DNA from 4 places in the Enterobacter wuhouensis genome. Region 1 is predicted to be linked to each of the others. Evidence: predicted binding sites of a transcription regulator. Region 1 holds the regulator's gene; each other region holds the start of a gene.

Region 1 (2,206 bases):
GCGCATCGCCAGAACGCGCCACACCATCCACAGGCCGATGACAAACGTGCCGTATTCCGCAATGGCCGTCGCCAGCGCCGCGCCCCGCACGTTCATGTGCAGCCCCATCACCAGCCAGAGATCGAGCACGATGTTCAGGAGGTTTCCCACCACCAGCAGGATAACCGGCGCGCGAGCGTACTGAACGCCAAGTAGCCAGCCCAAAAGAACCAGGTTTGCCAGCGAGGCCGGAGCGCTTAGCCAGCGAATTTCAAGGAAGCGCCGCGCCTGCTCAAGCACCGCCTCGCTACCGCCCACAATATGGAGCGCCAGATCGATCAGCGGCGTGCGCAGTAAAACAATTAGCGCACCCGCACCCAGCGCCAAAATTAATGGCTGCACAAGCGCTCGCGCCAGCCGCAGTGGGTCCCTGGCGCCATACGCCTGCGCCGTCAGGCCAGTTGTGCTCATGCGCAAGAAGAGCAGCAGCATAAAGAGGAAGCTGGTCGCCGTTGCGCCGATCGCAACGCCGCCCAGATAAACGGGAGAATCCAGATGACCAATAACAGCCGTGTCCACCAGTCCCAGCAAAGGAACGGTGATATTGGAGAAAATCATTGGCAGAGCAAGACGCCACAATGCCTTATCAGAAGCCGTCAGCAGTGACATGAGAAATACCGGGACCGGATAATGAAGCAGGCTACGGAGACCCCGTAGCCCGTCAGAAAGAGATTAGAGCCATTCACCGTTACGAATAACGCCGACAGCAAGCCCTTCAATAGAGAAGCTCTGCTCGCGGAGATCCACCAGAATCGGCGTAAACTCGCTGTTCTCCGGCAGAAGCTGAACGGTATTACCCTGTTTTTTCAGTCGCTTAACGGTGACTTCATCATCAATGCGCGCAACGACAACCTGACCGTTGCGCACGTCCTGAGTTTTGTGAACCGCCAGCAGATCGCCATCGAGAATACCAATGTCTTTCATCGACATACCGCTGACGCGCAGCAGAAAATCCGCACTCGGCTTGAACATACCAGGGTCTACCTGATAGTGGCCTTCGATATGCTGTTGCGCCAGCAGGGGTTCACCTGCTGCGACACGGCCAATCAATGGAATGCCGGTTTCTTCTTCCACCAGCAGACGGATGCCGCGTGAAGCGCCAGAAACAATCTCGATCACGCCTTTACGCGCCAGCGCTTTAAGGTGTTCCTCGGCAGCATTCGGCGAGCGGAAACCCAGACGCTGCGCGATTTCTGCACGCGTGGGTGGCATACCCGTCTGGCTGATGTGATCCCGGATGAGATCAAACACCTCTTGCTGCCTGGTCGTTAACGCTTTCATTCCGCCCCCTGGGTGTATATACAGTTATGCTGTGAGTATATACAGTCAAAGGTGATTTTGGAACCAAAAACTGCACAAAAAACCAGGGACTTAATTATTTCTCGAGGCTCATCGGAAATGTGACCAGAGCAACGTGACCCAGGTTATGGCGGCGGTGATAATCGCCAGCAGCACAGCGGCAGAACCCATGTCTTTGGCACGGCCAGAAAGCTCATGGAAGTCAGAACCAATGCGGTCTACAACAGCTTCAATAGCGCTATTGAGAATTTCCACTATCATCACCAAAAGGACGGAGCCAATGAGAAGAACGCGGGTAATAGCATCAACATCAAGGAAACAGGCGATGATAACCGCGACGATCGCGGCAACGCCCTCCTGGCGAAACGCGGCTTCATTGACCCATGCGGCACGGAAACCTTTCCATGAATAGCCGGCAGCTTTGATGATTCGAGTTAACCCAGTGGTATTATTGGCCATTAATAGAACCTTTTATTGGAAATAGCGTCAGTAACTCTAGCACCAGCGCGTTTCGCTGTAGCCTGAAGTATGACGGGTAACAACAGAAATTTTGCGCGCTTTCTGTTATCCTTGCGCCGCAATTGCATTATTAACCAGAGGCTTTACATCGTTTATGTCCGGCTGGCCACGAATTTACTACAAATTACTTAATTTACCATTAAGCGTCCTGGTAAAAAGCAAGTCTATCCCAGCAGAACCCGCGCTGGAATTAGGGCTCGATACGTCACGCCCTATTATGTACGTTTTGCCTTACAACTCGAAGGCAGACTTGCTGACGCTGCGCGCCCAGTGCCTGGCGCATGATTTACCTGACCCACTTGAACCCCTGGAAATCGACGGTACTCTGCTGCCGCGCTACGTGTTCATT
Region 2 (2,206 bases), 1.3 Mb from region 1:
CGACGGAATGACCGTTTAACAGCGGATCGTATTCGTCATAATCGCCGGGCATCGCGCGATTACCGGAGAACAGCACATCGTCAGGATCGACGGCGGCACCCGCCGCGCGGTACTCAACCTGTTCGTCTTCATCCATGCGCTTGCCGGAGAAGAGCGCCGCATCGGTTTTACGCCCGAGCGGATTGGCAAATTTTTCAGCCACGCGCTGCCGACGCGCCAGCGCGCCACGCAGAATACGCGCGCGACGAGACTCACGACGCTGCACGGGCGCATCGTCTTCCTCGTCGTACTCATCTTCATATTCGTCTTCATCGACCCACGTATCGTCGCGCCGGGTACGATTGCTGGCAAAGGTCAGGAGAGTGAGGATAAAGCTGCCAATTTTCTCGGCGATACTCACCCAGGACCAGCCGGTAAACAGGGTCAATCCGGCAGCCCAGATGCAGAGCAGCGTCAAGGTGCCGCCGCTGCTGTGAAGCATCGGCTGGAGGGCAGAACTTAACAGGCTGCCGATGACGCCACCGGAGGCAAAGTACCAGATATCGTCGGCGTTAATCGCCGCCAGCCCGCAGGAGGTCAGGATCAGCGCCAGCGCACCTATCAGGCGCAGCGACACCGCGAAGTAATCGATATAGTCATCGTTTTGGCGATGGCGCCAGGCAAACCAGCATCCGCCAATGATAATGACGGGAATGGTGTAGGCCATCACGCCAAAAATGAAAAACAGGGTGTCCGCAAGCCAGGCGCCGGGAACGCCACCGACATTATGGATAGGCTCATGCCATGCGGTTTGTGACCAGCTAGGATCTGAGGGGTTGAAACTGAGTAAAGCGGCCATCAGCCAGACGGCAAAAAGGGCAATAACAATCAGCAACGCCTCAAGGAGACGACGTCCGCTGCTTAGCTTCGATAATGTGACTTCTTTGTCTTCAGTGTATTCCTGGCTCAAGAAAGGCTCTCCAGGTATCAGGCATATCCTGCCTGTTTGCTAAAACGGACAACAGCGCCGGGGCTCCCCGGCACTGTTGCTGTATGGATTAACAGGAGTGTAATCAAACTACACTGATTTTGCACCTGTTCCGTGTTAGCGCGTCTTAATTACCAGACGATTGCTCTGTTTAACCTCTTCCATCACCACATAGGTACGGGTGTCGTTCACGCCCGGCAGACGCAGCAAGGTTTCACCCAGCAGCTTACGGTAGGCAGACATGTCTGGTACGCGCGTTTTCAACAGGTAGTCGAAATCACCGGAAACCAGATGACACTCTTGAATTTCTTCAAGTTTTTGTACAGCGGAGTTGAATTGTTCAAACACATCCGGCGCACCACGATTCAGAGTAATCTCAACAAATACCAGAAGTGAGGCATCCAGATAATGCGGGTTAAGCAGAGCCGTGTAGCCCTGAATAAAACCCTGTCTTTCCAGTCGGCGCACACGCTCAAGGCACGGCGTCGGGGAAAGTCCCACACGTTTTGAAAGCTCGACGTTGGAAATACGCCCATCCTTTTGCAGTTCATTAAGAATGTTACGATCGATACGGTCGAGATCTTTGCCAGGGCGCTTCTTGCTATCTACCATTATTATTGTCTCTCTGTATTCCTTCCCTACTCCTGCCTGGACCCTGTGCACATCACTGTTCAGAGCCTGTACCCGTTATTCATCACATCGCCTGGTTATGTATTAGACGCGATGCGGATTCGGGTTCTGTTTGTTAAGAAGACCGTTGCCCGAAGGCAGTCACCGACATCACGTATGGCGTCTGTCCACGCCATGCGTAGATTTCATTGACCCGGTAAAAATGGCATTTCTCTGCATGCCTATGCGGCACACGAGTCATGCGGTTTTTTTTCTTCCTTGAATGTTTTCGCAAAAGCGCAGGGGATTGTCAAAGCAAAACATCGATTTTTAGTACAACATGCCGGATATTCATTACGGTAGGGTATTAATCATCATTTTATTGCCTTATAAACGACCGGATTGCAGTAGAAAGAGTTATGTTATAGCGATTGATTTATCGACAGCGCCTATCGCACATATCGATATCAAAATTGCTGTGCTCTTTTTTTACGGCAACAAATTCCCTACAATCCAGCCAAATGTCTGCCAACAACAATGGGGATCTCATGGGCACGGCTAAACACAGTAAGCTGCTAATTCTTGGTTCTGGACCTGCGGGATATACCGCAGCGGTCTATGCTGCACGCG
Region 3 (2,206 bases), 690 kb from region 1:
TGGACGCTGCTGACTGAACTGCTGAAGGCGATCCCGGTTAAGTAATGCCCTCACCCCAGCCCTCTCCCTGTGGGAGAGGGTGAACTCACCCACTTTTTTACAATCCCAATACCAGCTGTCGCTCCAGCTGCGGATCCAGCAGCGTGACGTGTAATCCCACCAGCCTGACCCCTCGCCCGCCTCGTCTTTCTTCCCACGCTTTTTTCGCCGTCGCAATAAGATCGTCTTTATTCAGACGCGGCCAGACGTGTTCCTGCGTGGTCTGCTGGAAGTCGTTGAATTTTAATTTGATACCCTGACGGGCAATGAGAAGGTCCGGCTTCACCTTGATTAAGCGTCGTTCCAGCTCAGGGTAAAGCTGTTCCGTGATAATGGTTTCGCAGTCCGCCCAGTCATGAATGTCTTCGATGAGGGTTCGCTCAACCCCAACGGACTTCCGCAGCCGTTCGTTGTTAACGTCACGATCGTCAATGCCCTGGCTGCGCTCCCACAGCACGCGGCCAAACTTCCCAAACCGCTTGAGCAGCATGGCGAGATCGCTTCGCTGCACGTCTTCGCAGGTGCGTAACCCCATGCTTTCAAGCTTTGCGGCGGAGACTTTACCCACCCCGGGAATTTTGCCAAGCGGCAGCGTTTTTAAGAATGCAGGCACCTCATCCGGCGTAATGACGTACTGGCCGTTGGGCTTATTTAAATCGGAGGCGATTTTGGCGAGAAACTTCACCGGCGCCACACCCGCAGACGCCGTCAGATTCAGCTCGTTGAAAATCGTCTGGCGGATCTCCTGCGCCATCAGCGTGGCGGAGCCGTGGCAGTGCACGCTGTCGGTCACATCAAGATAGGCTTCGTCCAGAGACAGCGGTTCAATCAGGGAAGTGTAACGAGAAAAAATCTCACGAATATGCACGGAGGCTTCTTTGTAGGCCTCGAAGCGGCCAGGTAAAAGCGTGAGATGGGGGCAGAGTTTCAGCGCCGTCGCCGTCGGCATCGCGCTGCGCACGCCAAATTTGCGCGCGGGATAGTTGGCGGTGCTGATCACACCACGCTGAACGCGGCTGCCGCCAATGGCGATGGGAATATCCCGCAGCGCCGGGTTGTCACGCATCTCCACTGCGGCAAAAAAGCAGTCCATATCGACATGGATTATTTTGCGCATCGGTCACACCACACATGTATTTATATACAGTATAACAAAAGGCGAAAAATGCGTCAGCTGTTTTCATGTCTCACATTTGTCATAAAAAGATGTTACATATAATCAAAATAAAACCTTTATATACATATACTTAATAAATAAATGGAGAATATTTATTCATGAAGAAAATCATTTCGTTCTCATTATTTTTCCTGGCGAGCGCAGCATTAGCCAATCCGGAGATCGTTGCGCACCGAGGCGGCACTGCCGATGCGCCTGAAAATACCCTTCCGGCAATCAAGCTGGCGCTTGAGAACCAGGCGCATGTGATTTGGGTTACCGTTCAGTTAAGCCGGGATGGGGTTCCGGTGCTGTATCGCCCAAGCGACCTGAAAGCGTTAACCAATCAGCAAGGAAAGGTGTCGCAGTATTCATTTGCGGAGCTGGCTAAGATGGATACCAGCGTCAAGTGGAAGGATAAGGGACTGCCGGAAAACCTGCTTCATACTTCGATACCTACGCTGAAATCGGTGCTGACGACCTGGCCCGATACGCGATTTTTTATTGATATCAAATCCCCTGATGCCGATCCGAGCATGATGGGTAAGCGGCTGCTTGACGTATTGAAAGAAACCAACAGTCTGAATCGGGTCCGCATCTATTCAACAGAAGATCGTTACCTGGAAGCATTACCCGCCGAAATCCCTCGCTTTGTTACCCGCAGCGAAACGCGCACGCGTCTGGCCAATATTTCGTTAAGCCACGAATGCCTTCCACCCTCCCAAAAAATGAATGATTACTGGTACGGACTGGAGTTGAACAGAAAGGTCGAAGTGGTCGAGAAATTTACCTTAGGTGAAGGCATCTCCCCTGCAACCTTAACCTGGGATAAAGAAGCCGTTGATTGCTTCCGCTCCCAGGGCAATGCGCATTTGATTTTTATCGGCGTGAACACTGATGAAGATTATCAGAAAGCCAGGGCGTTGGGTGCCGAAGGGGTACTGGTGGATTCACCCGCGAAAGCGAAAAGCTGGGCAAAATAAGCAACAAAGGCCGCAGGACGCGGCCTTT
Region 4 (2,206 bases), 590 kb from region 1:
GGCTGTCTGTCGAGGGCGAGCAGGAATGCCGGTTCAACCGGAATGAACATCAGCACATAATCCAGCGAGCGCAGCCCCGGCAGCTGCTGGTAATCTTTTCTGCCCAGCAGACGAATGTGGTTACGCACGGAGGCAATGTGTTCCTGCAGCGCCGACTCGCGGGTGTAGTCGTCTTCGGCATTGAAGTAGCGCTCGTAGGCCACCAGCGTCATTTTGGCGTCAATCACCACATCCTTGCCCTGCGGCAGCCGCACTATAACATCCGGCTGCATGCGCGAGCGGGCATCGTTTTCGATGCTCACCTGCGTTTCGTACTCGTAACCTTCGCGAAGCCCAGAAGCCTCCAGCACGCGGGTCAGAACCACTTCCCCCCAGTTGCCTTGCGTTTTGTTATCCCCTTTCAGGGCGCGCGTCAGATTGACTGCCTCCTGCGCCATCTGCGCGTTCAGCTGCTGGAGATTGCGAATTTCATGCGCCAGGGTATGGCGCTCGCGCGCCTCCTGGCCAAAGCTGTCCTGCACCTGACGGCGAAAGCCGTCCAGCTGCTCGCGCAGCGGTGTCAGCAGGCCGCTCAGGCTCTGGCGGTTTTGTTCATCCACGCGGCGGTTGCTGTGCTCAAAAATGCGGTTCGCAAGGTTTTCGAACTGCTCGCTGAGGCGCTGCTCGCTGTTGATCATCTGGCGGATTTTGTCTTCCGCATGCAGCTGGGTGGATTCAAGGCGGGTGGTGACTTCACGGAGATCGGCCTCCAGCGAGGTGTTGATATCGCGCAGGTTGCGCAGCTCGTTGTTGAGCAATTCGCACTCGTCGCGCCAGTGGTCGCTCAGCGCAAGCTGCTGCTTTGCCGCGCTTAATTCAGCGACTATCTCTTCGCGCTCTGCCAACTGGTCGGCCTTCTGCTGTGCATGCTGATAGCTGGAAATGAGCCAGCCTATCGCCACGCCCGCCAGCGCAATCACCGCATAAATCAGGACTGAGATATCCACAATGCCCCCTGCATCAACGTATTACCCGCACAAAATAGAATTGTGCTGTATAAACGTCCAGTTTGAAAGGGTTTTCCTGCGAGGCGCTACGCAAAAAATAAAGGCCGAACGCGTCGGCCTTGTGTCTCAGAAGAGAGGATTAGATCAGGCGACGCGCCGCTTCCACCACGATTTTCACCGCGTGACTTTCAGTCTGCTTCATAGTTTCCGCGTTCGGGATCTCCTGCTGGGTACGGTTGACGATAACACCCGCCACCATACCGGCACGCAGACCCTGGCTTGCGCACATGGTCAGCAGCGTTGCTGATTCCATTTCGTAGTTCATCACGCCCATGGACTGCCACTCTTCCATAGAGCCTTTGAAGCGGCTCACCACGCGGCCTGAGAAGGTGTCGTAACGTTCCTGGCCCGGGTAGAAGGTGTCGGAAGAGGCGGTTACGCCCACGTGGGTAGTTGCGCCCACGGATTTCGCGGCTTCAACCAGCGCGGTGGTGCATTCGAAGTCGGCTACCGCCGGGAACTCCATCGGTGCAAAGTGCAGGCTTGCACCGTCCAGACGGACGGACGCGGTCGTCACCAGCACGTCACCCACGTTGATGTGCGGCTGGATAGCGCCGGTCGTACCGATACGCAGGAAGGTACGAATACCCAGCTGCGCCAGTTCTTCAACGGCAATGGAAGTTGACGGGCCACCGATGCCGGTAGAGCACACGATCACCGCTTTGCCATCCAGCTCTGCACGCCAGGTAGTGAATTCACGATGGGCTGCCAGCTTGACCGGCTTATCCATCAGCGCGGCGATCTTTTCCACACGCTCAGGATCGCCGGGGACGATAGCGAGCGTAGCCCCTTGTAAATCGTTTTTAGTGAGGCCGAGATGAAAAACATCAGACTTAGACATAGGGTGACTCCTCTGTGGGTCGGTTAGTCAGAAGAAGTAAAAAGGTACTTTACAGAAGCGGTACGCACAATTTCGTGACACACTTCACCATGAATGAAAATGATTGCAGTTAATTTCCATAAAATAGTGATTCACATCACATTAACAAGTTAAATCATGGGATGCTGCACAAAAGATAACCCCTCCAGGGCAATGTGGGTTGTTAACCTGGTGTCTATATTTACCTTTGCGCTAATTAACTCATTGGTACGGAGAATGCCATGACTGAAAAAACTGGTTTTGCACCTGCTGCAGCCCCGCATGCTTCAACCATCGTTTC

Evidence for each region. The regulator LexA, encoded in region 1, represses DNA repair genes until DNA is damaged. The targets are predictions, from matches to a motif close to TNCTGTATGTACATACAGNA.
Region 2: the regulator LexA is predicted to act here: its motif matches at 1,027-1,046, upstream of VPX56_RS07980 (DNA translocase FtsK 4TM domain-containing protein).
Region 3: the regulator LexA is predicted to act here: its motif matches at 1,169-1,188, upstream of dinB (DNA polymerase IV).
Region 4: the regulator LexA is predicted to act here: its motif matches at 1,030-1,049, upstream of rmuC (DNA recombination protein RmuC).

Annotation. Positions count from the first base shown of each region.
Region 1 is NZ_CP142124.1:347,682-349,887, reverse strand. Features, by position in the region: gene dinF (MATE family efflux transporter DinF) at 1-648, opposite strand, end outside; gene lexA (transcriptional repressor LexA) at 712-1,320, opposite strand; gene VPX56_RS01665 (diacylglycerol kinase) at 1,429-1,797, opposite strand; gene plsB (glycerol-3-phosphate 1-O-acyltransferase PlsB) at 1,952-2,206, shown strand, end outside.
Region 2 is NZ_CP142124.1:1,669,487-1,671,692, reverse strand. Features, by position in the region: gene VPX56_RS07980 (DNA translocase FtsK 4TM domain-containing protein) at 1-949, opposite strand, end outside; gene lrp (leucine-responsive transcriptional regulator Lrp) at 1,085-1,579, opposite strand; gene trxB (thioredoxin-disulfide reductase) at 2,125-2,206, shown strand, end outside.
Region 3 is NZ_CP142124.1:1,037,106-1,039,311, reverse strand. Features, by position in the region: gene pepD (cytosol nonspecific dipeptidase) at 1-45, shown strand, start outside; gene dinB (DNA polymerase IV) at 98-1,156, opposite strand; gene VPX56_RS04975 (glycerophosphodiester phosphodiesterase family protein) at 1,315-2,178, shown strand.
Region 4 is NZ_CP142124.1:4,582,064-4,584,269, forward strand. Features, by position in the region: gene rmuC (DNA recombination protein RmuC) at 1-986, opposite strand, end outside; gene udp (uridine phosphorylase) at 1,126-1,887, opposite strand; gene VPX56_RS21875 (dienelactone hydrolase family protein) at 2,148-2,206, shown strand, end outside.